2 regions of the Vogesella sp. genome follow, and region 2 is predicted to be linked to the other one. Evidence: riboswitches for the same ligand, from Rfam matches in the RefSeq annotation. Region 2 holds a riboswitch; the other holds the start of a gene.

Region 1 (15,977 bases), on a different contig from region 2:
CGCAGGTGAGGCCCAGGTTGTGTTCCATGCCGATTTCGGCGGCGTTTTCCACTTGCTCCGGCGTGCCGCCCAGCACTTCGGCCAGGCCGCCGGCGGCCATCGAACAAGCCGAGCCTACCTCGCCCTGGCAGCCCACTTCGGCGCCCGAGATCGACGCGTTCAGCTTGAACAGGATGCCGATGGCGCCGGCGGTCAGCAGGAAGCGTACGATCCCGTCGTCGTTGGCACCCGGAATGAAGCGGGCGTAGTAGTGCATCACCGCCGGGATGATGCCGGCCGCGCCGTTGGTGGGTGCGGTCACCACGCGGCCGCCGGCGGCGTTTTCTTCGTTGACCGCCAGCGCGTACAGGTTGACCCAGTCCATCACGGTGAGCGGGTCGCGCAGCGCGGCTTCCGGCGAGGCCAGCAGCTTCTGGTACATGTCGGCAGCGCGGCGTTTTACCTTCATGCCCCCAGGCAGGATGCCCTCGCGCTCGCAGCCGCGCTTCACGCAGCCTTGCATCACGCGCCAGATGTTGAGCAGGCCGGCGCGTACTTCGTCTTCGCTGCGCCAGGCCAGTTCGTTTTCCAGCATGATCTGGCTGATCGATTTGCCGTGGCGCTGGCACAGCGCCAGCAGCTCGGCACCGGTCTTGAACGGGTGTTTCAGCTCGGTGACGCCGGGTGGGGTGAAACCGGCGTCGATGGCGGCTTCGTCCACCACGAAGCCGCCGCCCACCGAGTAATAGGCGCGCTTGGACAGGCTGTCGCCGTTGGCCGCAAACGCTTCGAAGATCATGCCGTTGGGGTGGTAGGGCAGCGCTTTGCGTTTGTGCAGGATCAGGTGTTCGCCTTCGACAAAGGGCACCACGTGGCTGCCCAGCAGGCGGATGGCTTTGTCGGCACGGATGGCGGCCAGCATACCGTCTACCGCGTCGGTATCGACCAGGTCGGGGTGTTCGCCCTGCAGGCCCAGCAGCACGGCGGTGTCGGTACCGTGGCCTTTGCCGGTGGCGCCCAGCGAGCCGAACATCTCGGCTTTCACGCTGGCGGTGGCGGCCAGCAGGCCGTCTTTTTCCAGCCGCGCTACAAACTGGCGGGCGGCACGCATCGGGCCAACGGTGTGGGAGCTGGACGGGCCGATGCCGATCTTGAACAGGTCGAATACGCTGATAGCCATGCTGCTTCTCTTTTTATGGTGCGGGCGCGGGTGGCGCCACGGGTGTTGTCTGTCCGGCCGGGTGGGCCATGGTGGGTGGGTGCTGCCGGGGCAGCGGCGGCATTGTACTGAGCAATGCCGCCGCTGTGTGCACTACCGATGCTGCAGTGCGTTTTAACGATACACAGGGAACGCCGCGCACAGTTCGGCCACCTGGCGCCGTACGCGGGCGGCGACGTCGGCGTTATCGATATCGTCCAGGATGTCGCATACCCAGTGCGCTACCTGGCCGGCTTCGGCGCTGCCGAAACCGCGGCTGGTAATGGCCGGGGTGCCGATGCGGATGCCGCTGGTCACAAACGGGCTTTGCGGGTCGTTCGGCACCGCGTTCTTGTTGACGGTAATGCAGGCCGCGCCCAGCGCCGCGTCGGCGGCCTTGCCGGTCAGGCCCTTGTCGATCAGGCTCAGCAGGAACAGGTGGTCGTCGGTTTTGCCGGATACCACGGTATAGCCGCGCTGGCGGAACACCGCCACCATGGCGCGGGCGTTATCCAGCACTTGCTGCTGGTAGGCTTTGAACTCGGGTTGCAGCGCCTCCAGGAAGGCCACTGCCTTGGCGGCGATCACGTGCATCAGCGGGCCGCCCTGGATGCCGGGGAAAACCAGCGATTGCAGTTTTTTCACCAGCGCCTCGTCCGGGTTGGCCGCCAGGATCAGGCCGCCACGCGGGCCGCGCAGGGTTTTGTGGGTGGTGGTGGTCACCACGTGGGCGTGCGGCAGCGGGCTGGGGTAGAGCCCGGCCGCCACCAGGCCGGCGACGTGCGCCATGTCCACAAACAGCCAGGCGCCAACGCTGTCGGCAATCTGGCGCATGCGCGCCCAGTCCACCACCAGCGAGTAGGCGGAGAAGCCGGCTACCAGCATCTTGGGCTGATGCTCGACGGCCAGCCGTTGCACCTCGTCGTAATCGATGGCGCCGCTTTCCGTGTTGATGCCGTATTGCACCGCCTTGTAGATCTTGCCGGAAAAATTGACGCTGGCGCCGTGGGTAAGGTGGCCGCCGTGGGCCAGGCTCATGCCCAGGATGGTGTCGCCCGGTTGCAGCAGCGCCATGTACACGGCGGCGTTGGCCTGGCTACCGGAGTGCGGCTGCACGTTGGCGTAGCGGGCGCCAAACAGCTGGCAGGCGCGGTCGATGGCCAGCTGCTCCACTACATCCACGTGCTCGCAGCCGCCGTAGTAGCGCTTGCCGGGGTAGCCTTCGGCGTACTTGTTGGTCAGTTGTGTGCCTTGTGCCTGCATTACGCGCGGGCTGGTGTAGTTTTCCGAGGCAATCAGCTCGATGTGGTCTTGCTGGCGCTGGTTTTCGGCCTGGATGGCGGCCCACAGTGCGTCGTCGAAGCCGGCAATCTGCATGTCTTGCGTGAACATATCTGTCTCCATGTCGTGTCTGGCTGCTGGCAGCAGCCGTGTGCATGGCTCTTTGGCGGGTGCCCAGGGTGCCGCGTGACGGCAGGGGCGGGCGGGGCATGGCTGGCACAAAGGCGACGGCACCCGACCGGCCATGCCGGACGATGCCCCCTCTGTCCCTTGTGCCTGAGATATTGCGGCGCGCGATTGCGCACCGGGTGTCCTTCGGCGAGGCGGCTTTGCGGCCAACCTTCTCTCCAGAGTGCCTCGCGTCCACAGTTCTTTTGCCTGAGAGTTTCCGGGGCGATTCCCCTTCGGCGCTGCCGCGTAGGCAGTCTCTCCTGTGGCCGCGGCCGTGGCTGTCGCGGTGAGCTGCAGTCCGGCCTGGCTTGCAGAATCTAGAAGACCGCGCTTGCCGCTGTCAATGCGTGCGGCAGATTTATCGATGTGCGAACGCAGCAAAACGCCCCCGCAGGCAACAGCCGGGCGGGGGCGGGGTGGTGCGGGCAAGGGTCGCTCAGAACATGCCGTTGCCGTTGGCGTCTTTGGCCGGCACCGGCTGGATCACGTCCCAGTGCTCGGCAATCTTGCCGTCCTGCACGAGGAAGATGTCCACCACCGCCACGCCCAGATCGCCGGGCTTGTCCTGGCTGTGCACGTGCAGCATCACCAGGTCGCCGTCGGCCAGCACGCGCTTGATGCTGGCGCGGCTTTGCGGGTTATTGGCGCGGATCCAGCGTACGTAGTCTTGCAGCGGCGCGACGCCGTTGGCCACCTCCGGGTTGTGCTGGATGTAGCCGGGTGCCAGGTAGCTGGCTGCCTGTTCTGCATCCAGCCGGGTGAAGGCGGCATCGTAAAAGGCCAGCACCAGCGCCTTGTTGGCGTCTTCGCGCGGGCCGGCCAGCGCCGGCAGAGCGCTGGTAGCCAGGCCTGCGGCCAACAATGCCGCGCTCAGCAGGCGCTTCATTGGGCGGCAGCTACGGTAAAGCGCTGGCGATGGTGACGTGCCTGTTCGGCCTCGTCCACGATGGCTACCGCCAGGTCGGCCACGCTGATGCCGGCCGGCGCGTCGCCGTCCATCAGCAGTTCGTTGGCGCCCAGACGGTACTGGCCGCTGCGCTCGCCCGGGGCCAGCATGGCTGGCGGCGATACGAATACCCAGTCCAGCACGGTTTCGTCTTGCAGCTTGTTCAGCGCCTGGCGTGCACCTTCGGCGCCTTCCTTGTATTCGGCCGGGAAGTGCGGGGTGTCGATCAGCTGCAGGCCCGGTGCCACGTACAGGCTGCCGGCGCCGCCTACTTCGATGAAGCGTGCCACGCCGGCGGCCTTGGTGCCGGCCACAATGGCGTCGTGGCCTTGCAGGAACAGCGTGCGGATGTCGGCTTTGTCCCAACCCGGGTTGAAGGCGCTGATCACCACGTCGTGGCCGGCCACGTCACGGGCGATGGCGTCGGCGTCGTAGGCGTTGCTGGCCTTGACGGTGAGGTTGGCCGCAGCGGCAACGCGTTCCGGGCGGCTGACCAGGGCGGTAACGTGATGGCCGCGGGCCAGAAGTTCCTGTTGCAGGGCTTGGCCGACAAAACCGCTGGCGCCGATGAGTGCGATGTTCATGCTGTGTCCTTTCGGGTGGGGGAGGGGAATGACTGCATGGTAGATCACCCGGTTTTGGCTGATAATCCGCTGTAAAATTCAATAATTGTTAAGCTGAGGTTGATGATGGAAGCGCTACGCAGCATGGCGGTGTTTGCCGCCGTAATCGAACAGGGCTCGATGAACGCGGCCGGGCGCGCGCTGGGCATGACCGCGTCGGCCGTTAGTCAGCATGTGCGGCTGCTGGAGCAGCAACACCAGGTGGCGCTGCTGCACCGGACCACCCGCAAGCTGACGCTTACCGAGGCCGGCAGCGTGTTTTACCGCAGTTGCGCTGCCATGTTGGCCGCAGCGCGTGAAGCCAGCGTGCAGATGGCGGCATTGCGCGACGAGCCGGTGGGCGAGCTGCGCATTGCCGCGCCCAGCGGTTTTGCCGGCGGGGTACTGGGGCAGGCGCTGGCGCCGTTACTGGCGGCCAACCCCGGCCTCAGCCTGCGCCTGTTTTTCCAAGACGAGATGATCGACCTGGTGCAACACCGCATCGACCTGGCATTGCGAGCCGGTAATCAGTCCGATTCCACGCTGGTGGCGCGCCATCTGGCCGACTGGCCGTTTGTGCTGGTGGCGGCGCCGTCGTATCTGGCGGCGCGCGGCGAGCCGCAGCAGCCGGGCCAGCTGTACCAGCACGACTGGATAGGCCTGGAGCAGGACCATGGCCTGACGCCGCTGCGCTTGCAGCGAGAGGGCGACGTGGAAGTGCTGCGCTTGCAGTGCCGCATTGCCAGCAACAGCATGCTGTCGGCACGGGCGTTTGCGCTGGATGGCATGGGTATTTCGATGCAGCCGGCACCGGAAGTGGCAGGCGAGCTGGCCGCCGGGCGCTTGCAACGGGTATTGCCCGAGTGGCAGGCACCGGCGCTGCCGGTGTACGCCGTCACGCCGCGGCGCGACGTGCTGCCGGCCAAGGTGCGGCACGCTATGGCATTCTTGCAACAGAAATTCACTCGCGGCTGATGAAATAATGCGCAAAGATTGACATCGTCATGGATGTTGCTTGCTTGAAAACTTGTATGTACTGCCATTTTTGTCTAACAAACATATAGAGTCTGTGTGATATCGATGTCTTGCTGCTTTATGGCTATCAATTACGTAGTAAATTTAATAAAAATACTTAAAGGTTAGGTGAATCGATCGCTTTTAATCGCCAGCCAGCATTTTTATGGGCTGTTCTTCAAGTATTTTGTATGCAAATTGTTTTGTGTTGTACCGCGAATCTGGCTAGCGAGCTTGGTAGTACCATCCCGCAGTCCGAATAACACGTCACTAATGACAAACAGGGGAAGCTCCGATCATGACACTACGCACGCGCTTGATGGTTTTTGTGCTGCTGGTACTCACCGCTTTGTCGGTGGTGTTCTGTACCGTGGCGTACTGGAAAATGAGCTCTGCGCTGGAGCAGGAAATCCAGAACGAGATCAAGATGGCTGCCGACAACAAGGTGAGCTTTGTCAGTGAATGGGTGGATAGCCGCCAGAAAATCGTAGGTTCGGTACTGCCGCGCTTCGGCACCGGCGAACTGAAACCGATGCTGGACCAAGCCCGTGACGCCGGTGGCTTCGACGACATGTACGTCGGCCAGCCGGACAAAACCATGACCCAGTTCAGCGGTGCTGCTCCGGTACCGCCGGGCTACGACCCGACCGTTCGTCCGTGGTACATCGCAGCCAAGGATGCAGCCGGCCCGATCGCCTCGCCGCCGTACATCGATGCCGCCACCAAGCGCCCGATCATCACCTTTGCCCAGGCACGCAAAGATGGCGGTAATCTGGTTGCTGTTGCCGGTGGTGACGTTACCCTGGCGCGTGTGGTGCAAGAAGTCACCGCCGCCAAACTGCCTGGTGATGGCTACGCCTTCCTGATTACTGCCGAGGGCGACGTGATTGCCCACCCGCAGAAGGATTCCGGCCTGAAAAAGGTAAGTGAAGTGATCGGCGGCTTGGATCTTGGCGCGCTGAGCAAGGATGGTCAGATCCAGAAGGCTGACATCGACGGCGCAACCAGCCTGATTGCCCTGTACCCGGTTCCGAAAACCAGCTGGCTGTTTGGTGTGGTAGTTCCGGAAGCCGCGGCACTGGCACCGGTGAAGCAGCTGCTGACGGTGATGCTAGGCTTGGCCGTTGCCGGCCTGCTGTTGGCAGGTATTCTGGCCTACGCCGGTGTAGCCAAGATGCTGGCGCCGCTCAACGTGCTGCACAAAGCCATGGCCGAAGTGGCCAGTGGCCAGGGTGACCTCACCAAAACCCTGCCGGTGGGCAATCGCGATGAAGTAGGGCAGATTGCCGAGGCGTTCAACCAGTTTGTTGCCAAGCTGCGCGAAATGTTCATCACCGTGCGTGAGGAGTCGGAAGCGCTGGCGCGTGATGCCGCCGACCTGAACCGGGTGGCCGAGCAGATCGCCCAGGATTCGCGCGTACAGTCCAGCGAGCTGTCGGCCACTGCGGCGACCATCGAGGAAATCACCGTCAGCATCAACCATATTGCTGACCACGTGGGCGAGACCGAGGCACTGGTATCGCGTTCGCGCAGCAACTCGGTGGAAAGTTACCGTGCCATGACCGAAGTGGAGCGTGAAGTGCAGTCCATCCTGCACGCGGTATCGTCGCTGCATGGCGTGATGGGCAGCCTGTCCGGCCAGTCCGAGCAGATCAAGGGCATTGTTGGTGTGATCCGCGATATTGCCGACCAGACCAACCTGCTGGCGCTGAACGCCGCCATCGAAGCGGCCCGTGCCGGCGAAAGCGGCCGCGGCTTTGCCGTGGTAGCCGACGAGGTACGCAAGCTGGCCGAGCGCACCGCTACCGCCACCGTGCAGATTGCCGAGATGATCGACACCGTGATCCGTCGCACCGGCGAGGCCATCAGCCACGCCGACGTGACCAACGAGAAAGTGAGCTCTGGCGTGACCCTGTCGCGTGAAGCGGCCAGCAAAGTAGAAGAGATCAAGCACAGCGCAGAAGAAATTTCGTCGCGCATGAGCGAAATCACCTCGTCCACCGCCGAGCAGGGCGTGGCTACTAACGAAATGGCCCGCAGCGCCGAGCGCGTGAACGTGATGGCACAGCAGACCGATACCAGCCTGCAAGAAGCGCTGGCCACGATCAATACCTTGGCTGCACGTGGTGACGAGTTGAAATCGCTGGTTGCCAAGTTCCGCCTGTAACCATTCAGTACCTAACCACACAAGCCCGGCATGCCGGGCTTGTAGCTTATGCAGAGGCAGCTATGCAAGACCCGTTGGCCCAGGTGGCTATTGATGATGTGATCATTCTGGATGGCGCGATGGCGTCCGAACTGGAGCGTCGCGGCTGCGACCTCAACGACGCGTTGTGGTCGGCCCGCGTGCTGCTGGAAGCGCCGGAACTGATCCGCCAGGTGCACTACGACTACTACGCCGCCGGTGCCGACGTGGCCACCACGGCCAGCTATCAGGCCAGTTTCGAGGGCTTTGCCAAGCGCGGCATCGGCCACGAGCAGGCAGTGGCACTGATGCAGCAATCGGTACGGTTGGCGCAGGAAGCACGCGATGCCTTTTGCGCCGATGCGGCCAACCTGGCTGGCCGTAAACGGCCGCTGGTGGCGGCATCGGTCGGCCCCTACGGTGCCATGCTGGCCGATGGTTCCGAATACCGTGGTGGCTACGGCCTGAGCGTGCAGCAACTGATGGACTTCCATCGCCCGCGCCTGGCGGCGCTGCTGGCAGCCGGCCCCGACTTGCTGGCCGGCGAAACCTTCCCTTGCGCCGAAGAGGCGCTGGCGCTGGCTACCTTGCTGCGCGACGAGTTTCCCGACGCCCGCGCCTGGGTGAGTTTTTCTTGCCGCGATGGCGCCAGCCTCAGCGACGGTACACCGCTGGCCGACGCAGTAGCGGCGCTGGCTGACTTCCCGCAGATTGTGGCTGTCGGCGTCAACTGCACTGCGCCGCGCCACATTGCACCATTATTGGGCGAGGCGGCACGGGTTTCGGGCAAACGTCTGCTGACTTACCCCAACTCGGGCGAGAGCTACGACGCCACTACCAAGACCTGGCACGGCAGCAGCGACCCCGGCGCTTTTGCCGACGCCGCGCGCCAGTGGCGTGCCGCTGGCGCCGCCTGCATTGGCGGCTGCTGCCGCACCACGCCGGAAGACATCCGCTCGCTTAGCGCCTGGCTGCGTCCGCAACGCTAAGCCCGCACCGGGTGCCTGCCGCGCAGGCTGGCCTAAACAACCCTGTTTGCCCTGCAAGCAGGGTTTTGTTTTTACAGGATATTTTCGGGCGCGGGTGCTTGCCGGTGTCGGGTAGGTGTGGTGCGGGCAGGAGTGGGTAAGTCGTAACAAGGGCTGTCTGCGGTGCGGACAGCCCTTGATGCGCTTGGGGCAAGGCCGCGGCACATCTCCGCCCTTACCATGCCGCGCACTGGCGGGTGTTGCGGCCAACCTTGCCGCTCTGCCGGGCGCGGCCATTTGCCTGGGCCCCCGCATATTGCCACCGCTGCCAGCCGGTGCCGGCGTTGGCAAGCTTGTTGCTTGCTGCAGTGCAGCGTCCGCCTGCTTACCCGGCGGGCAGGGCGCGGTCCTGACAACTGCAAGCGGTACTACCATGACAAGCGAAAGCAAGTGCCTGAAAAGCGGACACAATCCGCTGGCACACACCTGGGCAGAAGACCTGCTGGCCTTCCTGATCGGCACCTCCTTCATCGGCCTGGGCATGGCCATGTTCGCGCAGGCCGGCCTGCTTACCGGCGGCACCGCCGGTATCGCCTTCCTGCTGCACTACTACAGCGGTGCCTCCTTCGGCTGGCTGTTCTTCATCATCAACCTGCCGTTTTACTGGCTGGCGCTGCGCCAGATGGGGCGTGCTTTCACGCTGCGCACTTTTGTGGCCGTGGGCCTGGTGTCGTTGTTTTCCAGCCTGCACCGCACGCTGTTTCCGTTTGCGGGCAATCTCAATCCTTACTACACCGGCTTGCTGGGCGGCCTGCTGATTGGCATGGGCCTGATTGCCTTGTTCCGCCACAAGGCCAGCGTGGGCGGGGTCAATATCCTGGCGCTGTACGTGCAACAGCGCTACGGCATGCGTGCCGGCAAGTTGCAGTTCGGTTTCGATTTGCTGGTGATGGCGGGCGCGCTGTTGGTGGCGGGTTGGCCGCAATTGCTGGGCTCGCTGATCGGTGCTGCCGCCATGAGCCTGGTGATCGGTTTTTACCACCGGCCGGATCGTTACATAGCCCAGTCCTGACGCGGCAGGGTCAAAAATTGCGGTACTGCCTGCTTGTCATGGGGTAGGGGTGTGCCATGTGCCGCTTGCTTGGCTTTGTGGGTTGTAAATTGCTTTTTATTGTGGATATGCAACTACTTGATGCTTGTTAATTGTGAATGTTGGCAGTATTGGTAAAATGATGAAATTGTTGCATCGCAATAGAGATTCCGATATGACCGCTACTGCTTCTGCTTTGCCGCCACCGGCGGCTGACGACGCGCTGGGCCATAGCTGGCTGGAAGACGCGCTGGCCATTCTGGTAGGCACGCTGCTGATTTCCTTCGGCGTGGCCATGTTCAAGAGTGCCGGCCTGCTCACCGGCAGCACGGCAGGGCTGGCTTTCCTGGTTCACTACCAGACCGGCGTGCCTTTCGGCGTGGCCTTTTCGCTGATCAACCTGCCGTTTTACTGGCTGGCGGTGAAGCGCATGGGCTGGGTGTTTACCTTAAAGACTTTTGCTGCGGTGACGCTACTGTCGTTGTTTACCGGGCTGCACGCGCAGTTTGCCCATTTTGATGGCTTGAACCCGTTCTACAGCGGCCTGATCGGCGGCCTGATGATGGGCATGGGCTTTATCGCGCTGTTCCGGCACAAGGCCAGCCTGGGCGGCGTCAACATCCTGGCGCTGTTTGTGCAGGACCGCTACGGCATTCGCGCTGGCAAGCTGCAGCTGGGGTTGGACCTGGTCATCCTGCTGGCCTCGCTGTTCCTGGTGAGTGTACCGGCCTTGCTGGGTTCCATTCTGGGCGCTGCCGCGCTGAACATGATCATCGCCATGAACCACCGGCCGGATCGCTACATCGGTACCTGATGCCCCGGCAGGGCGTGAAAAAGCCAGACAGTGCATACTGTCTGGCTTTTTTCATGCGGCCTGCACGTTGCGGGCGGCTTATGCCACAAACCGCATCTTGTAGCTCTTGGCCTTGATCTTGCCCACGCTCAGGCGGTCGAAAGCCTGTTGCGCGATGTGGCGGTCCAGCGCCACGAAGGTGTTGAACTCGAACACGGTGATTTTGCCCACTTGCGTGCCCTGGATACCGCCTTCGCCGGTGAGGGCGCCCAGGATGTCGCCCGGGCGCAGCTTGTCACGCTTGCCGCCGGCAATCTCCAGCATCACCATCGGCGGCAGCAGCGGGCCGCCCGGCGCCGGTTTCAGGTCGGCCAGGTCTTCCCAGGCCAGCTCGGCTTTCTGGTATTCCTCGATGCTGGCGGCGCGGCGGGCGTCGCTGGGGCTCACCAGCGTCAGCGCCAGGCCGTGCTTGTCGCCGCGGCCGGTACGACCGATACGGTGAATGTGCACTTCCGGGTCATGTGCCACGTCCACGTTGATCACCAGGTCCAGGTCCTTGATGTCCAGGCCACGGGCGGCCACGTCGGTGGCGACCAGCACAGTGATGGTCTTGCCGGCAAAGCGGGCCAGGATCTGGTCGCGGTCGCGCTGTTCCAGTTCGCCGTACAGCGCTTCGGCGCTAAAGCCGGCTTGTTGCAGTTCGGCTACCAGCTCCTTGCAGCGCTGCTTGGTGTTGCAGAACGCCAGGGCAGAGGTTGGCCGCACGCTGTGCAGCACGCGGGCGACTACGTCCAGGCGGTCGTCCGGGTCGATCTCGTACCACCATTGTTCGATCTGGCCGGCGTCGTGCAGCGCTTCCACTTTCACCAAGTGCGGCTGCTTCATGAACTGCTCGGCCAGCTTGCGGATGTTGTCCGGGTAGGTGGCGCTGAACATCAGCGTCTGGCGGTTGCGCGGGCAGGCGCGCACGATGCCGACGATCTCTTCGATGAAGCCCATGTCCACCATGCGGTCGGCTTCGTCCAGCACCAGCGTTTTCACGCCGGCCAGCTCCAGCGTGCCACGCGACAGGTGGTCTTGCAGGCGGCCCGGGGTACCCACCACGATGTGGGCGCCGTGTTCCAGCGACGCGCGTTGCGGCGCCATCGGCGTGCCGCCGCACAGGGTGATGACCTTGATGTTGTCGATGCAGCGCGCCAGACGGCGGATTTCCTGCGCCACCTGGTCGGCCAGCTCGCGGGTGGGGCACAGCACCAGTGCCTGGATGGCAAACCAGCGCGGGTTGATGTTGGTCAGCAGGCCCAGACCGAAGGCGGCGGTCTTGCCGCTGCCGGTCTTGGCTTGGGCGATCACGTCGCGGCCGTCCAAGATGGCGGGCAGGCTTTCCGCCTGGATGGCGGTCATGCTGGTGTAGCCCAGGCTATCGAGGTTGGACAGGACTTCCGGCGGCAGTTGCAGGGTGCTGAATTTGGCTTTGTTCACAATGACTTGGCGTTAGGTTGCGTTGGCAAGGCGCGGAGTGTAGCAGCTAGCGGCCTTGCGGCCAACCTTGCTGGTGCGATGTCAGCGCGGCGGGCGGGCTACCAGCCGCAACAGCTGGCCGTTGCGGTCGTCGGCAAACTACAGCGCACCGTCGGCTGCCTGGGCAATTTCCACCGTTGCAGCCTGCCTGGGTGCACTCAAGGGAATGCGTGTTGGTACTGGGCTGGGCTACAACTACGGCTAACGCATTCTGAGCAGCGGTATGCAGCTTGACCCAGCACGCGACGATGAAACTAATTTGCGCAAGCTGCAGCTTGGTCGCTTAGACGTCGCAGTCATGGAAAAAGCAGTGGGCGACTATCTGCTGCGCATGCCCCGCATTCAGTTGGGGCGCCGTTGCGTTGGGGAGGGCAAGTGCTGGCGCGGCTGCCGTTGACGATAGGTTTTACCATTGGGTCTAAGCAAAACTATTGGGCACGGCAATTCAAAGCGGGCTATGCGCAAGTTGCGCCAGAGCGATCGTTATCGCCAGTTGGCCCACAGTGCAGGTTTGCATGAATACCTGCTAGCGTAATGGCAGCACGCAGTTGCTGCATACAAGCGGCCTAATCACGGTTGGCCGGGTGTTCGGGGCAGCTGAGCAGGTGGTCGTTCACCACGCCGGTAGCCTGCAGGAAAGCGTAGATCACGGTGCTGCCGACAAAATTCATGCCGGCTTTCTTCAGCGCCTTGCTTACCTGGTCGGACAGCGGCGTGCTGGCCGGTACCTCTGCCAAAGTAGCCCAGTGGTTCTGCACCGGCTGGCCGTCCACCTGCGCCCACAGCCAGGCGGCAAAGCTACCGTGTTCGCGCTGCATGGCCAGAAACACCCGTGCGTTGCGGATGGCGCTGTTCACTTTCAGCCGGTTGCGCACGATGCCCGGGTCCTGCAACAGGCGCTCGACGTCGGCGTCGGTCATCGCCGCTACCTTCACCGGATCGAAGTCATGGAACACGCGGCGGTAATGCTCGCGCTTGCGCAGGATGGTGATCCACGACAGCCCGGCCTGCGCGCCTTCCAGTATCAGCATCTCGAACAGCTTGTGGTCGTCGTGTACCGGTTTGCCCCATTCGTGGTCATGGTAGGCCATGTATAGCGGGTCGTCGCCGCACCAGCCGCAGCGTGTCAGTTCAGTCATGCATTTTCTCCAGGTCTTCCAGTGCCAGCAGCAAGCGCAGGCGGTCGTCGCGCGCTACCTGCTGCCAGTGGCGGCCGCTCAGCGCGCCTTCCAGCGCCCATAGCAGGTTCAGGCTGGCGTGTTGCCCGCTGCGCTTCACTTGCAGGTAAGCAGCAACGGCGCCCAGCTGGCGCAAGGCGGCAAGGTCGGCAATGCCGGCGGCCTGCAACAGCCGCCACGAGGCCGGGCCGAGGTTGGCGGTAGCGTTCATGCCGCCAGTGTAACGCGGCGCTGCTGCCAGCGTGGTGTCAGTGGCATGGCACAAACCTTGCTGCGTATGTGGCCAATCCACCCGAAGGACAGGTTACCCATGTTAAGCGTCATGCTGGTCAACGATGGCTCCGGCAAGGCCGCCGCGCTGAAGGAAGCGCTGGCGGCGGCAGGCGTGCGCGTGGTGGCCGAGGTGGCGGCCAACCTGCAGCTGGCCGACATGTTGGCTGCGGCCCGGCCCGACGTAGTGCTGATCGACAGCGACGCGCCGTCGCGTGACATGCTGGAGCAGGTGTGCGTGATGGGCGCCCGCCACGGCCAGCCGGTGGTGATGTTCACCGACGACAGCCGCCGCGACACCATCCGCGCCGCGCTGTCGGCCGGCGTGGCCGCCTACGTGGTGGGCAGCGTGGAAGCCGCCCGCATCCAGCCCTTGCTGGAGGTGGCCATCGAGCGTCACCAGCTGGAGCAGACACGGCGTAGCGAGCTGGCCAGCGCGCAGCAGCAGCTGGCCGAGCGCAAGGTAATCGAAAAAGCCAAGGGCCTGCTGATGCAGATGAAAGGCCTGGACGAGCAGACCGCCTACAAGCAGCTGCGCGAACGCGCGATGCAACAGCAAAAGCGGCTGGCCGACGTGGCGCAGGAGATCATCAGCCTGGCCGAATGGCTGCAAGGCTGAGCTGCGCTGGTGCGTGGCCGCGCTATTGCGGTGCACAAACTACGCCGGCAGGTAGCAAAACACGGTTTCAAGGCTGGCACGGCACTTGCTGACGTGACAGCAGGCGCAAGGTAGCGCCAACACATTCAACAGGAAGGTGCCAACGGCGGCGCAAGCCTGGGAGTACGGACAACGGCGTCCGTTGCCCTTTCTGACGAGAGGGCGACGGACGCTTTTCTTTTGTGGCTACCGCTTAGGAGCAAACATGAAAACGCGTCAGCAACCCGATACCCACACCCTGGCGGCCGCCCGCCGCGACTTTCTCAAGGGAGCCTTGTCACTGATGGCCTCTACCGCCTTGCCCGCCGGCTTTGCCCTGCAAGCGCTGGCTGCCCCTGTGGGCAAACCGGAAAAAACCGAAGTCAAGGTGGGGTTCATCCCGCTGACCGACTGTGCTTCGGTGATCGTGGCCTCGAAGATGGGCTTCGACAAGAAATACGGCATCACCATCGTGCCGTCCAAGGAAGCCAGCTGGGCGGCAGTACGCGACAAGCTGGTCAACGGCGAGCTCGACGCCTCGCACGCGCTGTACGGCATGATCTACGGCGTGCACCTGGGCGTGGGCGGCCCCAAGAAAGACATGGCGGTGCTGATGACGCTGAACCAGAACGGCCAGGGCATCACGCTTTCCAACCAGCTGAAAGAGAAGGGCGCCACCACCGGCCCGGCGCTGGCCAAACTGATCAAGGCCGAGCCGCGCGAGTACACCTTTGCCCAGACTTTCCCCACCGGCACCCACGCCATGTGGCTGTATTACTGGTTGGCCGCGCACGGTGTGAACCCGCTGACAGACGTGAAAACCATCGTGGTGCCGCCGCCGCAGATGGTGGCCAATATGCGCGTAGACAATATGGACGGCTACTGCGTGGGCGAGCCGTGGAACGCCCGCGCCATCGCCGACGGCATCGGCTTCAGCGTGGCCACCACGCAGCAGATCTGGCCCGACCACCCTGAAAAAGTGCTGGGCACCACCGGCGACTGGGTGAAACAGAACCCCAATACCGCCCGTGCGCTGGTGGCAGCGCTGCTGGAAGCCTCGCGCTACATCGACGACGTGAAAAATCGCGCGGCAGTAGCCAAGCTGATCGCCGACAAGGCCTACGTCAACGCGCCGGAGCCGGTGATCGAAGGCCGCTTCCTGGGCGCCTACGAAGACGGCCTGGGCAAGAAATGGCAAGACCCCAAGCTGATGAAGTTTTTCGACGGCGGCAAGGTCAACTTCCCCTACCTGTCTGACGGCATGTGGTTCCTGACCCAGCACAAGCGCTGGGGCCTGCTGAAAGCCGACCCCGACTACCTGGCGGTGGCCAAGCAGATCAACCAGATTGCTGTCTACAAAGACGCCGCCGCCATGGCCCGCGTGCCGGTGCCGGCCAGTGACATGCGCAGCAGCAAGCTGATCGACGGCGTGGTGTGGGACGGCAAGAACCCGGCTGCCTACGCTGCCAGCTTCAAGATCAAGGCCTGAGGAGGTGTGACATGACTGTTGCCAAACCCGTTGCGGCCAACCTGGCATTGCCGCGCCGCCGCAAGCCGGCGTCGCCGGTAGCCCGCCTGGCCGCCACCCCGCTGGTGGCACCGCTGGTGCCGCTGCTGCGCGCCGTGGTGCCGCCCTTGCTGGGCCTGCTGGCCTTTCTGTTGCTGTGGACGCTGGTGTCGCAGCTGAGCAAGGGCAGCTTGCCCGGCCCGGTCAGCACCTGGGCCTCGGCACGCGAACTGTTTGCCGACCCGTTCTACCAGAACGGCCCCAACGACCAGGGCATAGGCTGGAACATCCTGATGTCGCTGGGCCGTGTCGGCGCCGGTTTCGGCATGGCGGCGCTGGTGGGCATTCCGCTGGGCTTCATGATCGGCCGCTTCGATTTTCTGGCGCGCATGACGGCGCCGGTGATCAGCCTGCTGCGCCCGGTCAGCCCACTGGCTTGGCTGCCGATCGGCCTGCTGGTGTTCAAGGCCGCCAGCCCGGCGTCGATCTGGGTGATCTTCATCTCCAGCATCTGGCCGATGATCCTCAACACCGCCGCCGGCGTACGCGCCGTACCGCAGGACTACCTGAACGTGGCGCGCGTGCTGCGGCTGTCGGAATGGAAGGTATTTACCGTTATCCTGCTGCCGGCCACGCT
Region 2 (15,977 bases):
TGCTGACGTGGCCTTTGAAGAAGACGGTTTTGGTCTGTTTGCGCCATTGCCCGCTACCGCCCCGCCGGCTCAGGAAGGTGTGGCGTTTGAAGAAGACGGTTTCGGTTTGTTCGCGCCGCTGCCTGCTGCCCCGCTTGTTGCGCCGCCAGTGGCACAGGGTTCGCCGGTGGTGGCCAGGGATGTACCGCGCAGTGAGCACAAAATCGCCGCTACGGCTAGTAGTGGCGAGAATTCCATTCGCGTTAGCACCGACAAGGTAGACCTGTTGCTCAACCTGGTGGGTGAACTGGTGATTACCCAGTCCATGCTGATGCAGTATGGTTCCGGGCTCGATTCGGTAGAGCACGAAAACCTGCTTAACAGCATTTCGCTACTGCAGCGCAACTCGCGCGAGTTGCAAGAGGCGGTGATGTCGATCCGCATGATGCCGATTGCGTTTGTGTTCAACCGCTTTCCCCGAGTTGTCCGTGATCTTGCCGGCAAGCTGGACAAGCAGGTGGAGCTGAAAATGGTGGGCGAAAACACCGAGCTCGATAAAGGCTTCATCGAGAAACTGTCCGATCCGCTGACCCACTTGGTACGCAACAGTCTTGATCACGGCATCGAGTCGCCAGAAGTGCGGCGTGCCAAAGGCAAGAAAGCCGTTGGTCTGCTGACGTTGCGTGCTTTCCACGAGGGGGGCAGCATCGTGATCGAAGTCACCGACGACGGTGCCGGCCTGCGTCGTGACAAGATTCTGGCCAAAGCTCGGGAAAGCGGGCTGCCGGTGTCGGATGCCATGAGTGACAGCGAAGTGTGGGCATTGATTTTCGAGCCGGGCTTTTCAACTGCTGCCGAGGTTACCGACGTATCTGGCCGCGGTGTCGGCATGGATGTCGTACGCAAGAACATTGTCGGGATGGGCGGTCGTATCGATATCAGCAGCATGGTCGATATCGGTACCACCATGACCATTCGCTTGCCGCTGACGTTGGCGATCATGGACGGCATGTCGATCAAGATTGCCGATGAAACTTATGTATTACCGCTGAACTACATTCTGGAATCGTTGCAGCCCAAGCCGTCCGAGGTCAAGACTATCGCCGGTCGCGGCCTGGTAGTGAGTGTGCGTGGCGAGTATCTGCCCATCATCGGGGTGGGTGAGTTCTTTGCCATCCAGCCGCAATTGGCGCAGCCGGACAAAGCCATTCTGATTATCGTCGAGTCTGGCGGCCAGAAAGTGGCGCTGATGGTGGACGAACTGTTGGGCCAGCAACAATTTGTCGTCAAGAACCTGGAAGCGAACTACCGCAAGGTAGAGGGCTTATCCGGGGCAACAATCATGGGTGACGGCCGGGTGGCCCTCATCCTGGATGTGGCCGCTATCGTGCGTGCCAATCTGCAGAAATCCCACGGCGAAGTGCTGATGGCTTAGCCGTGTTTACAGTAACAGATAAGGTGTCAGCCATGGACGCTAGCAAGAACGGGGAGACCGATAAGGTCAGGCGCGAATACCTGGTATTTACACTGGGTAACGAAGAGTACGGCATCGACATCCTCAAGGTGCAGGAGATTCGTGGTTATGACGCGGTGACGCGGCTGGCCAAGTCGCCGGATTTCATCAAGGGCGTCATTAATCTGCGTGGGCATATCGTGCCCATCGTGGATATGCGAATCAAGTTCGATGTTGGCAACGTCATTTATAATGACTTCACCGTTGTCATCATCCTCAATGTGCTGAATCGCACCGTAGGCATGGTTGTCGATGGTGTATCCGACGTGATCGAGCTGGCCGGAGATGATATCCGCCCGGCACCTGAATTCGGTTCAGTGATGAACACCAACTATATCCAGGGCTTGGGTGTGGTAGGTGAGCGCATGATCATCATGGTGGATATCGAAAAGCTGATGAGCAGTGACGAGATGGCGCTGATGGATGCCACCGTTGCGGCCAACGTTTAACACAGGGGACAAGCATGAAAGTCAAACAGCTATTGATACTCGGGTTCGGTGTGCTCCTGACCCTGATTGCGGCCTCCTCGATTCTGGCCGTCACGCGTCTGAACGCCATCATTGATAGTGGATGGGAGATTACCGAGAACCACATGCCGCGTGCGGCAGCCGTCAACAAGGTTTTTGATAATCTTAATGCGACAGCCCGTGGTGTACGCACTGCCATGCTGGCAGATGACCCGCAGATCGCACTGCAACAAGTCCGCGAGCTGGACGAGCAGTTGGGCAATATTGACGAAGCATTCGCTGTGCTGAAACAGCGACCGCCTGAGGACGAGTCGATTGCCATGCAGGCAGCTTTGCTGAAAGCCGATGCCGACTACCGCGCACGGCTCAAGCAGTTTGTCGCCCTGTTCAATGCCGGCCAGTTGCCAGAGGCGAAAACCTACCTGTTTACCCAGCTGCGTGAGGCGCAGATGGCTTACCAGAAGGCAGTGGAAGCGCTGGTGGCTTACGAAGAGGGCAATGCTCGTGAACACGGCGAGCACCTGCAGACGGAAGCCAAGTCATCGCTGCTGGTAACACAGGGGTTCCTGGCAGCTTCGCTGATTATCGGTTTGCTGGCAGCCTACTTGATTGGTCGCTCGCTGTTCCGTGTTATTGGTGGTGAGCCGTCCGAAGCGGCGCAGTTGATGAAAGAGCTGGCGCAAGGTGAGGTGACCAGCAGCCTGAATGTGACGGACAAAGATAACAGCAGCCTGTTCTATTACATCAAACAGGCCGCCGACAAGGCGCTGGAAAACATCCGTGTGCGCAATGCGCTGGATACTGCAGCCACCAATGTCATGATTGCCGACGCCAATGGCATTGTGGTGTATACCAACGGCGCAGTCATGAACATGCTGGCCGCTGCTGAAGCCGATATCCGCAAAGAACTGCCAGGTTTCTCGGCACGCAATATTATCGGCAGCAATATTGACGGCTTCCATAAGCGGCCCGAGCATCAGCGCAATATGCTGGCTACCATGCGCGGTTCGCACCAGGCCCAGATCAATGTAGGCGGCCGTTCCTTCACGCTGGTTGCCACCCCGATGACCAGTGCCGGCGGCAAAGCGATCGGCACCATTGTTGAATGGCAAGACATTACCGAACAGCTGCGCCAGCAGAACCTGGACAAGGAACGCCGTCTGGAAGAGCAGCGCCTGCTGGAAGAAAACACTCGCATCCGCAAAGCGCTGGACAACGTGTCGTCCAATGTGATGATCGCCGACAACAACCGTACCATCATCTACATGAACCGCAGTGTGCAGGAGATGCTGCAAACCGCCGAAGCCGATATCAAGCGCGTACTGCCCAACTTTGATACCCGCAAGCTGCTGGGTGGCAGCATGGACGGCTTCCACCGCAACCCTGCCCACCAGCGCGATTTGCTGGCCGCCCTGCAGACTACCCACAGCAGCCAGATCAATATTGGCGGTCGCACCTTCCGTTTGGTGGCCAATCCGGTGTTTAGCGATAGTGGCGAGCGTATCGGCTCGGTGGTGGAGTGGACTGACCGTACTGAAGAAGTGCGTGTCGAAAAAGAAGTATCCGAAGTGGTGGGGGCCGCGGCCAACGGCGACTTCAGCCAGCGCATTCCGCTAGACGGCAAGACCGGTTTCTTCGCTACCCTGTCAGGCCAGGTTAATCAGCTGATGGACGTGACCAGCCGTGGCTTGGGCGATATTGCCCAGGTACTGTCCGGCCTGGCTGCTGGTGATCTGACCCGTACCATCGAGGCGGAATACGATGGCATGTTTGGTCAACTGCGCGACGACACCAACCTCACCGTGTCGCGCCTGAAGGAAATCGTTACCAATATCAAGGAAGCCACCGACGCCATCAATACGGCGGCGCAGGAGATTTCTGCCGGTAACGTCAACCTGTCCAGCCGTACAGAGCAACAGGCCGCCAGCCTGGAAGAAACCGCGTCCAGCATGGAAGAAATCACCAGCACGGTGAAGCAGAACGCCGAGAACTCGCGCAAGGCCAACAGCCTGGCCGTGGGGGCTTCCGATATCGCTTCGCGTGGTGGCGACGTGGTAGGCCGCGTGGTGTCCACCATGAACGAGATCAACGAGAGCGCCACCAAGATCGTGGACATCATTAGCGTGATCGACGGCATTGCATTCCAGACCAATATCCTGGCGCTGAACGCGGCGGTGGAGGCCGCGCGTGCCGGTGAGCAGGGGCGTGGTTTTGCTGTGGTGGCCAGCGAAGTGCGCAATCTGGCACAGCGGTCGGCTGCTGCTGCCAAAGAAATCAAAGGCCTGATCGGCGACTCGGTAGAGAAAGTGGAATCCGGCACCCGTCTGGTGGACGAGGCTGGCCGTACCATGGAAGAAATCGTGTCCTCCATCCGTCGTGTGACCGACATCATGAGCGAGATCTCGGCCGCGTCGATCGAGCAGAGTTCGGGTATCGAGCAGGTGAACCTGGCCGTTAGCCAGATGGACGAGAACACCCAGAAGAATGCGGCGCTGGTGGAAGAGGCGGCTGCGGCAGCCGAGTCGCTGGAAGAACAGGCGGCCAACTTGCGTGATGCTGTTGCCATCTTCAAGGTAGACCAGCACGCCGCCAAGCCGGTGCGCAGCGAACGCAAGCCCGTTACCGTTGCCCGAGCTATTGCTGTTTCCGAACCGGTGCAACGCAAGGCGCTGCCGCTTAGCAACCCGCACCCGGTGCGTCCGGTGGCAACGGATGAAGGCGAGTGGGAGGAATTCTGAGCACTGCATCCGATCAGGACAGCGTCTTTGCGCGAGATCTTCACTTCACGGATGAAGATTTCCACATCGTGCGCGAGCTGTTGTACGACAGAACCGGCATTGCACTGACTGCTGTCAAGAACCACATGGCGTACGCCCGGCTGGCCAAGCACGTCCGCCGGCTGGGTGTGCGCCGTTTTTCCGATTACCTCGCTTTGCTACGGTCGGAAGAAGGTGCGAGTGAGTGGGAACACTTCATCAATGCGCTCACTACCAATCTGACCTCATTCTTTCGCGAAGCGCACCATTTCGACATGCTTGGGCAGCACGCGCAGCAACACGCTAGCAGTGGCGAGCCTTACCGAGTTTGGAGTTCGGCGTCTTCTACTGGCGAAGAGCCATATTCCATCGCGATGACGCTGGACCCTTTGCTGCGCGCAGGCAACTATCAGATTGTTGCTTCCGACATTGATACACATGTACTGCAGAAGGCTGCTACTGGCGTGTATGCGCTAGAGCGAATTGCCAAACTGAGCGACAGCCAGCTCAAGCAGTTTTTCTTGCGTGGTAAAGGCGTCAATGAAGGCATGGTCAAGATCAAGTCCGGTCTGATGCGGCATATGGAATTTCGCCAGATCAACTTGGTCGATCGCAGCTGGCCGGCTATCGGCCAGTTCGATGTGATTTTCTGCCGCAATGTGCTGATTTATTTCGATAAACCAACCCAGGCCGGTATTCTCGAGCATTTCGCTCAGTACCTTAAGCCGCACGGTCTATTGCTGCTGGGGCATTCCGAAAACATCCAGCACATTACCGAAACCTTCACGCCATGCGGCAAGACTGCCTACCGCCTGGTCAACGGAAGAACATCATGATTCAGGGCCGCAAGATACGGGTAGCGGTGGTCGATGACTCCACGCTGATACGCGAGCTTCTGGGCAAGATCATCAACGAACAGCCGGACATGGAAGTGGTGGCCTACGCACCCGATCCGGTGGCTGCGCGTGAGCGTATTCGTGAGAGCAACCCGGACGTTATTACGCTGGACGTGGAAATGCCGCGTATGGACGGGCTGGAGTTCCTGCGTCGCTTGATGAGCTTGCGGCCAACGCCGGTGCTGATGATCTCGTCGCTTACCGCAGCGGGCTCCGACACTGCGCTGCGCGCACTGGAGCTCGGCGCGGTGGACTGTATTGCCAAGCCACAGCTGGATATCAGCCGCGGCATGCTGGACTATGCCGAGATGATCTGCGACAAGATTCGTGGCGCGGCAGAGGCGCGGGTGCGCTTGCCGGCACGTTTCATCCCAAGGGATACGCCGCCGCCCGCAGCGCCGCCTCCTGCCAAGTTGGTCTGGCTCCGCCGCGATGCCGTCATCGTCGTGGGCGCCTCTACTGGCGGCACCGAGGCCTTGCGCGAGTTTTTGTCGGCGCTACCGGCCGACACGCCGCCTGTGCTGGTCGTGCAGCATATGCCGGAAAACTTCACGCTGTCGTTTGCCCGCCGTCTCGACCAGAGCTGCGCGATGACGGTATGCGAGGCTAGCCACGGCCAGCCGGTGCTGGCTGGCAACGTTTACATCGCGCCGGGTCACTCTCATCTCAGTCTGCGCCGTGCCGCCAACGGCAGTCTCGAAACCGTGCTGGACCAGAACGAGCCGGTCAACCGTCACCGCCCGGCCGTGGACGTGCTGTTCGACTCTGCGGCCAACTTGCTGGGCAAGCGTGCGGTTGGCGTGATCCTCACCGGCATGGGCAAGGATGGCGCCGCCGGCATGCTGCGCATGCGCGAAGCCGGTGCTTACAATATCGGGCAGGACCAGGCCAGCTGTGTGGTGTACGGTATGCCCCGTGCTGCTTACGAGATTGGGGCCGTGCACGAGGTAGTGCCCCTTGGGCAGATTGCCGAACGCCTGCTGGCCTATCTGGCTGGTAAAAGTACCAGGGAGAGTGTATGAGCAGCCCCGGTACTGCGCAGCACCGCTATTTCGACAAACAATTCAACCGCGCAGCCGCCAAGCTGTTGCCCGGGGAGTACCAGGCTGCCGAAGACGGCTTGTTGCTGGTGACCGTACTCGGCTCCTGTGTTTCGGCCTGCCTGCGTGACCGCAAGACCGGCATCGCCGGCATGAACCACTTCATGCTGCCAGACCAGGGCAGCAGTAACAGCGACCGCCTGATGCCGGCCCGTTTCGGTACCCATGCGATGGAATTGCTGATCAACGACATGCTGAAGCTGGGCGCCAACCGTAGCACACTGGAAGCCAAGGTATTCGGCGGCGGCAACGTCATTGCCGGCATGACCACGGTAAACATCGGCCAGCGCAATGCCGGTTTCGTGCGTGCCTTCCTGGCGCAGGAAAACATCCCCATCGTGGCGGAAGACCTGGGCCTGGACATTGCCCGCAAGATTTACTTCTTTACCGATAGCGGCAAGGTGATGGTGAAGAAGATCAACCCGCAGCAGACGCTGGTGCAGGAAGAAGAAAGCTACCGTCGCCGTATCGATCGCGATACCGAGCAGAAGCACGGCGGCGATATCGACCTGTTCATTTAGGGTTGCCAGCTTGGCATGCCGGATAAAAGGTTGGCCGCGGCCAACCTTTTTTGTGCCTAGCGTTCCAGTAGCGGCAGTTTGCCGCTTTGCGCGGCCCAGTGTTCGTGGTCCGGCAGCGGTGCCTTCTGGGTGGTGATCACCGGCCACTGCGCCGCCAGTTCGGCGTTCAGTGCCAGCATGTGGGCCTGGTCGGCCGGCAGGTCGCTATCGGTGGTGATGGCGTCAATCGGGCACTCGGCAATGCACAGCGTGCAGTCGATGCATTCGTCGGGGTCGATGGCCAGAAAGTTGGGCCCCTCGTGAAAGCAGTCCACCGGGCACACCGACACGCAGTCGGTGTATTTGCATTTGATGCAGGCTTCGGTTACAACGTGCGTCATCGTACAGCCCTCCGTGCGTGCTGGTTTCTTCTTCATTGTTGTCGTCTTTTTCCGCCATGTCAGCCTCGATTGTTCCCGTGGTACCGCGCCCTTACCGTGGCCGTTTCGCGCCCAGCCCAACCGGCCTGCTGCACGCCGGCTCGCTCAGTACCGCCGTCGGCAGCTATCTGGAAGCCTGGGTGCACGGCGGCGAGTGGTGGCTGCGCATCGAAGACCTCGATCCGCCTCGCGAAATGGCGGGTGCCGCCGATGCCATCCTGCGCACGCTGGACGCCTTCGGCTTCGAGTGGCAAGGCGAGCTGGCGTGGCAGCACGACCGCCACGAGCTGTACCGTGCCGCGCTGGCGCAGCTGATGGCGCAAGGGCACGCCTACGGCTGCGCCTGCACCCGCAAGGAAATTGCCGCCGCCGGCCTGCGCGGCCCCGACGGCATGGTCTACCCCGGTACGTGCCGTCACGGGGTGGCCGCCGGGCGCGAGGCGAGGGCGTGGCGGCTGCGCGTGCCCGACGCCGAGCTGGCGTTCGACGACCGTCTGCAAGGCCGCTACGCACAGCAGCTGCAGCGCGATATCGGCGACGTGGTGTTGCTGCGGGCCGATGGTTTCTGGGCCTACCAGCTGGCGGTGGTGGTGGACGACATCGCGCAGGGCATGACCGATATCGTGCGCGGTGCCGACCTGCTGGTGTCCACGCCGCGTCAGCTATGGCTGCGGCAATGCCTGGGCGGCGAGCCGGTAACGCATTGCCATCTGCCGGTGCTGACCAATGCCGCCGGCGAGAAACTGTCCAAGCAGACGCTGGCGCCCGCCATCGATGCGGCCAACGTGGTGCTGCAGTTGCGTCAGGCACTGGCCTGGCTGGGTCACCCGGTGCCGGCAGACGTACAGACGCGCGACGAGATCTGGCAGTGGGCGCGACAAAACTGGCAGCTGGGCAGGGTGCCGGCCGGGCCTATCGTCCTGGCATAGCCAAACAACGCTATAATTTTGTGCAAAGCAGCAGGGCCTCGGCGTCGGGGCCCTGTTTGTTTTATGGCGTAGCTGCAGGCCATGCAGCGCGTTACACCACGCTCCGGGACAGGGGCGGGTGTCAGGACATCAGCAAAAACCCGAGAACAATCAGGATTTTCCATGCCATACCCGTTTTACCGCACGCAGTGGGCGTGCCTTGTCGCTTTGCCGGTTTTCCCTGAGCTGAAAGGAGCGCGCCATGACTAAGGCCGCACCGGGCAAGCTCGGTTTCTGGATGTGTACCGCCCTGGTGGTGGGCAATATGATCGGCTCCGGCGTGTTCTTGCTGCCGGCCTCGCTGGCGCAGTACGGCGCCTCGTCGCTGATCGGCTGGACCATCACCTCGCTGGGCGCCATCTGCCTGGCGCTGGTATTTGCCAAACTGGCCACCCTGCTGCCGCACAAGGCCGGGGGGCCGTACGCTTACATCCATGAAGGTTTCGGCGATTTCGCCGGCTTCCTGATTGCCTGGGGCTACTGGATTGCGCTGTGGGCCGGCAACGCCGCGCTGACCGTGGCCGGTGTCAGCTACCTGGGGGTGTTCTTTCCGGTACTGAACCAGAGCAATCTGGCTGCCGGCGCCACCGCCATCGGCCTGATCTGGCTGGTGACCTGGATCAACAGCCGCGGCCCGCAAAGCTCCGGCCGTGTGGCGATCGTGACTACGCTGATCAAGCTGCTGCCGCTGGGCGGCGTCACCATCGCCGGCCTGCTGTACCTGAACCCCGACTTCGTACAGTTCAACCCGCAGCACAAGCCGCTTGGCGAGGCCATTCCCGCCACCATGGCGCTGACGTTGTGGGCGTTTCTGGGGCTGGAGTCGGCGTCGGTACCCGCTGGCGATGTGGACCAGCCGCAGCGCACCATTCCGCGCGCCACCGTGCTGGGTACCCTGATTGCCGCCGGCCTGTACATCCTCAGTACCATCGCGTTGCAGGGGCTGATGCCGGCCAGCCAGTTGGCCGCGTCCAGCGCGCCGTTTGCCGATGCTGCCCGCCAGCTGTGGGGCGACTGGGCCTACTACGCGGTAGGCCTGGGGGCGGTGGTATCGTGTTTCGGTGCGCTGAATGGCTGGTGCCTGATGCAGGGCCATATCCCGGCAGCCGCAGCGCGCGATCATTTGTTCCCGCATTTTTTCACTCGTGAGAATCGTGCCGGCGTCCCCATCGTCGGCCTGATGTTGTCTACCGTGCTGGTGACCATCCTGCTGGCCAGCAAATACGCGGGCGGCGATAGCGGCGTGCAGATTTTCGAGTTCGTGATTTTACTGGCCACCGCCACCACGCTGCTGCCGTACGCCTTCTGTGCCATGGCGCTGCTGGCGGTGATGCTGAAGCGCCATCGCCAGTTCAGCCGTCGCGACTGGTACGCGCCGCTGGCGTTCTCGTTTGGCGGCTTCATCTTTGCCATGTGGACTATTTACGGTTCCGGCGCCGAGGTGGTGATGTGGGGCGTGCTGCTGCTGCTGGCCGGCCTGCCGATCTACCTGTGGCAACTGCGCGAGCGGCTGGTCAAAGGCTAAACGTCGAGCAGCAGGGTAGCCTGCGGCCAACCTGACATCAGCCCGGCATGCTATGCGTGCCGGGCTTTTGGCTTGCCATTTGGCCTTCGCGTACCCTTGGCAGGCGCCTGCCATGCAGGCTGTGTGGCAAACGGTAGCGGGTGCCACAGTGCTACCAAATCCCGCTTGCCAACGCGGCTACCGGCAACGATAATGCGCGCATTCCGCAGGAGAGAGCGGTTTGCCCGCCGGGCAGAACCGCCGCCGAAGGCGCAAGTGCACCCGCAATCGCTCAGGCAAAAGGACTGCAAGAATCGGGGTTTTCCCCGCAGAATCTGGAGAGCGGCGCACAGGATGCGCCCACCGAAGGGGCTAACGGCGCAACGCCGGAAAATCTCAGGTGCAGGGACAGAGGGGTGTGAGAAACAGAGGAAACTCACGCTCGTACAAGGACCTGCCATGACAGCCCCGCAACGTACCCCCCTATACGAAGCCCATCTCGCGTCCGGCGCGAAAATGGTCGATTTTGCCGGTTGGGACATGCCCATCCATTACGGTTCGCAGCTGAAAGAGCACGAGATCGTGCGCAGCGACGCCGGCATGTTCGACGTGTCGCACATGACCGTGGTGGACATCACCGGTAGCGACGCCAAGGCCTGGCTGCAAAAGCTGATTGCCAATGACGTGGCCAAGCTGGGTTTCGAGGGCAAGGCGCTGTATTCCGGCATGCTGAACGAACAAGGCGGTGTGGTAGACGATCTGATCGTATACCTCACCGCTTTTGGTTTCCGGATGGTCGTTAACGCCGGCACCACCGAAAAAGACCTTGCCTGGATGGACAAGCAAGCCGCCGGTTTTGACGTGAAGCTGCAAGTGCGCCGCGACCTGGCCATGCTGGCCGTGCAAGGCCCCACCGCCATCGACAAAGTGTGCAGCGTGAAGCCGGCGCTGGCCGATAGCATCCGCGCCCTCAAGGTATTCCAGGGCCTGCCGTCCGGCGAATGGTTTTTTGCCCGCACCGGTTACACCGGTGAAGACGGCCTGGAAATCATGATCCCGGCTGCTGAAGCCATCACCTTCTTCAACCAGCTGAAAGACGCCGGCGTGGCCCCCATCGGCCTGGGCGCTCGCGACACGCTGCGCCTGGAAGCCGGCATGAACCTGTACGGCCACGATATGGACGAGACCGTCTCCCCGCTGGAAGCCGGCATGGGCTGGACCATCGCCTGGACCGAAGGCCGCGACTTCATCGGCCGCAGCGCGCTGGAAGCGCAAAAAGCCGCCGGCGTGGCCATGAAGCAGGTGGGCCTGGTACTGGAAGGCCGCGGCGTGCTGCGCGAAGGCCAGAAAGTCGTGGTGGACGGTATCGGTGAAGGCATCATCACCAGCGGCACCTTCTCGCCGACCCTCAAGCATTCCATCGCCATCGCCCGTGTGCCGGCTGCCACCGGCGCTACCGCCCAGGTGGACCTGCGCGGCACGCTGACCGACGTGCGTGTGGTGAAAATGCCGTTCGTGCGTAACGGCAAGAAAGTTTTTGAATAAGCTGGTGTATAACGACGGGGCGAGCAAGAGCCGGTCCCGGTACACCATCCAAGTCTATTTTTCTGGAGAGAAACGATGAGCAACATTCCTGCCGACCTGAAATACGTATCCAGCCACGAATGGCTGCGTCTGGAAGCTGACGGTTCCGTAACCGTCGGCATTACCGAACACGCGCAAGAGCTGCTGGGCGACATCGTGTTCGTCGAGCTGCCGGCCGTGGGCGCCAACCTGGCTGCCGAAGAGCAAGCCGGCGTGGTGGAGTCGGTAAAAGCCGCTTCCGACGTATACGCCCCGATCGCAGGCGAAATCCTGGAAGTGAACGCCGAGCTGGAAGCCAACCCGGAGCTGGCCAACAGCGAGCCGTACGCCGCGGGCTGGTTCTTCAAGATCAAGCCGGCCAACGCCGCTGATCTGGACGGCCTGCTGGACGCCGCTGCCTACGCAGCCGAAATCGGCGCCTGATGAAACGGCCCTGCCATCGCAAGATGGCGGGGCTTTTTTTTGCCGCGAATTTTTGCCACGAAACCCACGAAACAACACGAACGCTTCCATTGTTGACGTGTACTAGGCAAGCCATGACCTTGCCCGGATCATTTTGTGTCTTTTGTGGTTTTCGTGGCCAAGCAGTAAGCCGTTCGTGGCTAATCGATTAGACGGAATCGCAGACATGTCTCTCTCGCAACTCTTCCATCACCAAGAATTCATCGCCCGCCACATCGGCCCGTGCGATACCGAACAACAGCAGATGCTGGCCGAGATCGGCGCCAGCTCGCTGGAAGACCTGGTGGCACAAACCGTGCCGGCCGGTATCCGTTTCAACCGCGCCCTCGACCTGCCGGCTGCGCAGCGTGAAGTGGACGCGCTGGCCGACCTGAAGGCCGTGGCCAGCAAGAACGTGGTAAACAAATCGTTCATCGGCCTGGGTTACTACCCGGTGATCACCCCCGGTGTCATCCTGCGCAACGTGCTGGAAAACCCGGGCTGGTACACCGCCTACACCCCGTACCAGGCTGAAATCGCCCAGGGCCGCCTGGAAGCGCTGCTGAACTATCAGCAAATGGTGATCGACCTCACCGGTCTGGACATCGCCAACGCCTCGCTGCTGGACGAAGCCACCGCCGCCGCTGAAGCTATGGCGCTGGCGCGTCGCGTATCCAAAGTCAAAGCAGACCAGTTTTTTGTGGACAGCCGCGTGCTGCCGCAAACGCTGGACGTGCTGAAGACCCGCGCCGAATACTTCGGTTTCGAGCTGGTGCTGGGCCATCCGGAAGAAGCCGGCAACGGTGATTACTTCGGTGCGCTGTTCCAGTACCCGGGCGAAGCCGGCGACCTGCTGGACCTGACCCCGTACATCGCTGCCGTCAAAGCCAAGGGTGGCGTCGCCATCGTGGCTGCCGACGTGATGGCGCTGGTGGCGCTGAAATCGCCGGCCGAAATGGGCGCCGACGTGGCGGTGGGTAACACCCAGCGCTTTGGCGTACCGATGGGCTTCGGTGGCCCGCACGCTGCCTACTTTGCCTTCCGCGACGACATGAAACGCTCGGCCCCGGGCCGCATCATCGGCGTATCGGTGGATGCCAAAGGCAAGACTGCGCTGCGCATGGCGCTGCAGACCCGCGAGCAGCACATCCGCCGCGAAAAAGCCAACTCCAACATTTGTACCAGCCAGGTACTGCTGGCCAATATGGCCGGCATGTACGCCGTGTACCACGGCCCGGCGGGCGTAAAGCGCATTGCGCAGCGCATCCATCGCCTGGCGGCCATTTTCGCCCACGCGGTGAAAGCGGCGGGCGGCAAGCTGAAGTTCGAGCAGTTCTACGACACCGTACAGGTAGAGTTGGGTGCCCATGCGGCCAACGTGTACGCCGCCGCGCTGGCTGCCGGCATCAACGTGCGTGACGCCGGCAATGGCGTGCTTGGCGTGGCCTTCCACGAAGCCGCCACCGAAGCCGACCTGGCCAAGCTGATCGAAGTGTTCACCGGCAAGGCTGCCGACATCGCCGCGCTGGACGCAGCGGCTGCCGACGCCATTCCGGCCAGCCTGAAGCGCGAATCGGCCATCCTCAGCCACCCGGTGTTCAACCAGCACCACAGCGAGCACGAAATGCTGCGCTACCTGAAGAAGCTGGAAAACCGCGACCTGGCGATGAACCACAGCATGATCAGCCTGGGCAGTTGCACCATGAAGCTGAACGCCACCAGCGAAATGATCCCGGTGACCTGGCCCGAGTTTGCCAACATGCACCCGTTCGCCCCGCGCGAACAGGCTGCCGGCTACCTGGAAATGATCGAAGGCCTGCAGCAGCAGCTGATGGCCATCACCGGCTTTGACGCTATCTCGATGCAGCCGAACTCCGGCGCACAAGGCGAATACGCCGGCCTGCTGGCCATCCGTCGCTACCACGCCAGCCGTGGCGACGCGCACCGCACCATCTGCTTGATCCCGCAATCGGCACACGGTACCAACCCGGCTACCGCACAGATGCTGGGCATGCAGGTGGTGGTGGTGAAAACCGACGACAACGGCAACGTGGACATGGCCGACATGCAGGCCAAGGCCGAACAGCATGCGGCCAACCTAGGCGCGCTGATGATTACCTACCCGTCCACCCACGGCGTGTTCGAAGAATCCATCAAGGAAATCTGCGAACTGATCCACGCCAACGGCGGCCAGGTGTACATGGACGGTGCCAACATGAACGCGCAGGTGGGCCTGACCCGTCCGGCCGACATCGGCGCCGACGTGCTGCACATGAACCTGCACAAAACCTTCTGCATTCCGCACGGTGGCGGCGGCCCGGGCATGGGCCCCATCGGCATGAAAGCGCACCTGGCGCCGTTCATGGCCAACCACGTGGTGGCCGAAGTACCGGGTGCCGTGGCCGGCCAGAGCGCAGTATCCGCTGCGCCGTTCGGTTCGGCGTCCATCCTGCCGATCTCCTATATGTACATCCGCATGATGGGTGCCGAAGGCATGAAGCGCGCCACCGAACTGGCCCTGCTGAACGCCAACTACCTGAAGGACAAGCTGGCGGCCCACTACCCGGTGCTGTACACCGGCAAGAACGGCCGTGTGGCGCACGAGTGCATCATCGACCTGCGCCCGCTGAAAGCCGCTTCCGGCGTCACCGAAGTGGACGTGGCCAAGCGCCTGATGGACTTCGGCTTCCACGCGCCGACCATGAGCTTCCCGGTAGCCGGCACGCTGATGATCGAGCCGACCGAGTCCGAGTCCAAGGCCGAGCTGGACCGCTTCATCGCCGCCATGGTGTCCATCCGCCAGGAAATCGACGCGGTACAGAACGGCGTGTGGCCGAAGGACAACAACCCGCTGTGCAATGCACCGCACAGCAAGGCTGACATTGCCGGCGAGTGGACCCGTCCGTACAGCCGCGAGCAGGCATTCTTCCCGCTGCCGTACGTGCTGGACAACAAGTTCTGGCCGAGCGTGAACCGTATCGACGACGTATACGGCGACCGCAACCTGGTGTGCAGCTGCCCGTCCATCGACAACTACGAGTAAGCCCTGCCTATGCGGCCAACCCGCCAGGTTGGCCGCAGGCAAAGCAAAACCCCGCTAGCGCAAGCCGGCGGGGTTTTCTCATGGGGCTGGGGGAGGTGGCTAGCCGTTGAACGCAGCCAGCGTCTGGTTCAGGTTCTGCGCCAGTTGTTGCAGGCGGCGGGTTTCGGTTTCCACCTCGCGGGCGCTGTCCAGCGTATGGCGCGCCATGGCCGATACCTGGTCGGCGTTGCCGGCAATGTTGTGGCTGGCGCTGGCTTGCTCCTGCAGCTCGCGGTGGATCTGGTCCATGGTGGTGACGCTGGCACGGGTGCGGTCTTCGATCAGTTCGATGGCGCTGCCGGCCATCTGTGCTTGCTCGGAACCTTGCACCACCTGGCGGATACCGTCTTCCATGGCGCTAACGGCGTGTTGTGCCGAGGCCTGGATGCCGGACACCATGGTCTGGATTTCGGCGGTGGCGGTACTGGTACGTACCGCCAGGTTGCGCACCTCGTCGGCGACCACGGCAAAACCACGGCCGCTTTCGCCCGCGCGGGCGGCCTCGATAGCCGCGTTCAGCGCCAGCAGGTTGGTCTGCTCTGCAATGCCGCTGATCGCCTCTACCACCTTGCTGATCTGCATGGCGCTGCTTTCCAGCGAATGGATGACGCCCGATACGTGCTGCACGGCCTGGGTCGCCGCCACAATGGCGCCGGTTGCCTGCGCCACCGTCTGGCCACTGCTGCGTGCCTGCTCGCCGGCAGTCCGGGTGCTGGCCAGCGCGGTATGCGTGCCTTCGCTGACGGT

What was found. Region 2 has a riboswitch for glycine ahead of gcvT (glycine cleavage system aminomethyltransferase GcvT). Riboswitches for the same ligand answer to the same signal wherever they lie in the genome.
Region 1: it holds a riboswitch for glycine, as region 2 does, so the genes downstream of both, glyA (serine hydroxymethyltransferase) here and gcvT (glycine cleavage system aminomethyltransferase GcvT) in region 2, are expected to answer to the same signal.

The regions. Positions count from the first base shown of each region.
Region 1 covers NZ_JBKBHK010000012.1:692-16,668, forward strand. Annotated here, with positions in the region: gene ACK4FZ_RS13550 (L-serine ammonia-lyase) at 1-1,159, opposite strand, end outside; gene glyA (serine hydroxymethyltransferase) at 1,313-2,569, opposite strand; glycine riboswitch at 2,718-2,813, opposite strand; glycine riboswitch at 2,815-2,902, opposite strand; gene ACK4FZ_RS13560 (nuclear transport factor 2 family protein) at 3,066-3,515, opposite strand; gene ACK4FZ_RS13565 (NAD(P)-dependent oxidoreductase) at 3,512-4,159, opposite strand; gene ACK4FZ_RS13570 (LysR family transcriptional regulator) at 4,262-5,152, shown strand; gene ACK4FZ_RS13575 (methyl-accepting chemotaxis protein) at 5,490-7,358, shown strand; gene mmuM (homocysteine S-methyltransferase) at 7,421-8,365, shown strand; gene ACK4FZ_RS13585 (YitT family protein) at 8,778-9,416, shown strand; gene ACK4FZ_RS13590 (YitT family protein) at 9,610-10,248, shown strand; gene dbpA (ATP-dependent RNA helicase DbpA) at 10,327-11,709, opposite strand; gene ACK4FZ_RS13600 (DNA-3-methyladenine glycosylase I) at 12,315-12,887, opposite strand; gene ACK4FZ_RS13605 (TfoX/Sxy family protein) at 12,880-13,191, opposite strand; gene ACK4FZ_RS13610 (ANTAR domain-containing response regulator) at 13,237-13,815, shown strand; gene ACK4FZ_RS13615 (CmpA/NrtA family ABC transporter substrate-binding protein) at 14,060-15,322, shown strand; gene ntrB (nitrate ABC transporter permease) at 15,334-15,977, shown strand, end outside.
Region 2 covers NZ_JBKBHK010000006.1:33,928-49,904, reverse strand. Annotated here, with positions in the region: gene ACK4FZ_RS09235 (chemotaxis protein CheW) at 1-1,414, shown strand, start outside; gene ACK4FZ_RS09230 (chemotaxis protein CheW) at 1,447-1,941, shown strand; gene ACK4FZ_RS09225 (methyl-accepting chemotaxis protein) at 1,956-4,697, shown strand; gene ACK4FZ_RS09220 (CheR family methyltransferase) at 4,682-5,551, shown strand; gene ACK4FZ_RS09215 (chemotaxis response regulator protein-glutamate methylesterase) at 5,548-6,633, shown strand; gene cheD (chemoreceptor glutamine deamidase CheD) at 6,630-7,232, shown strand; gene fdxA (ferredoxin FdxA) at 7,289-7,612, opposite strand; gene gluQRS (tRNA glutamyl-Q(34) synthetase GluQRS) at 7,690-8,580, shown strand; gene ACK4FZ_RS09195 (amino acid permease) at 8,822-10,144, shown strand; glycine riboswitch at 10,341-10,441, shown strand; glycine riboswitch at 10,449-10,545, shown strand; gene gcvT (glycine cleavage system aminomethyltransferase GcvT) at 10,583-11,668, shown strand; gene gcvH (glycine cleavage system protein GcvH) at 11,744-12,130, shown strand; gene gcvP (aminomethyl-transferring glycine dehydrogenase) at 12,336-15,191, shown strand; gene ACK4FZ_RS09175 (methyl-accepting chemotaxis protein) at 15,291-15,977, opposite strand, start outside.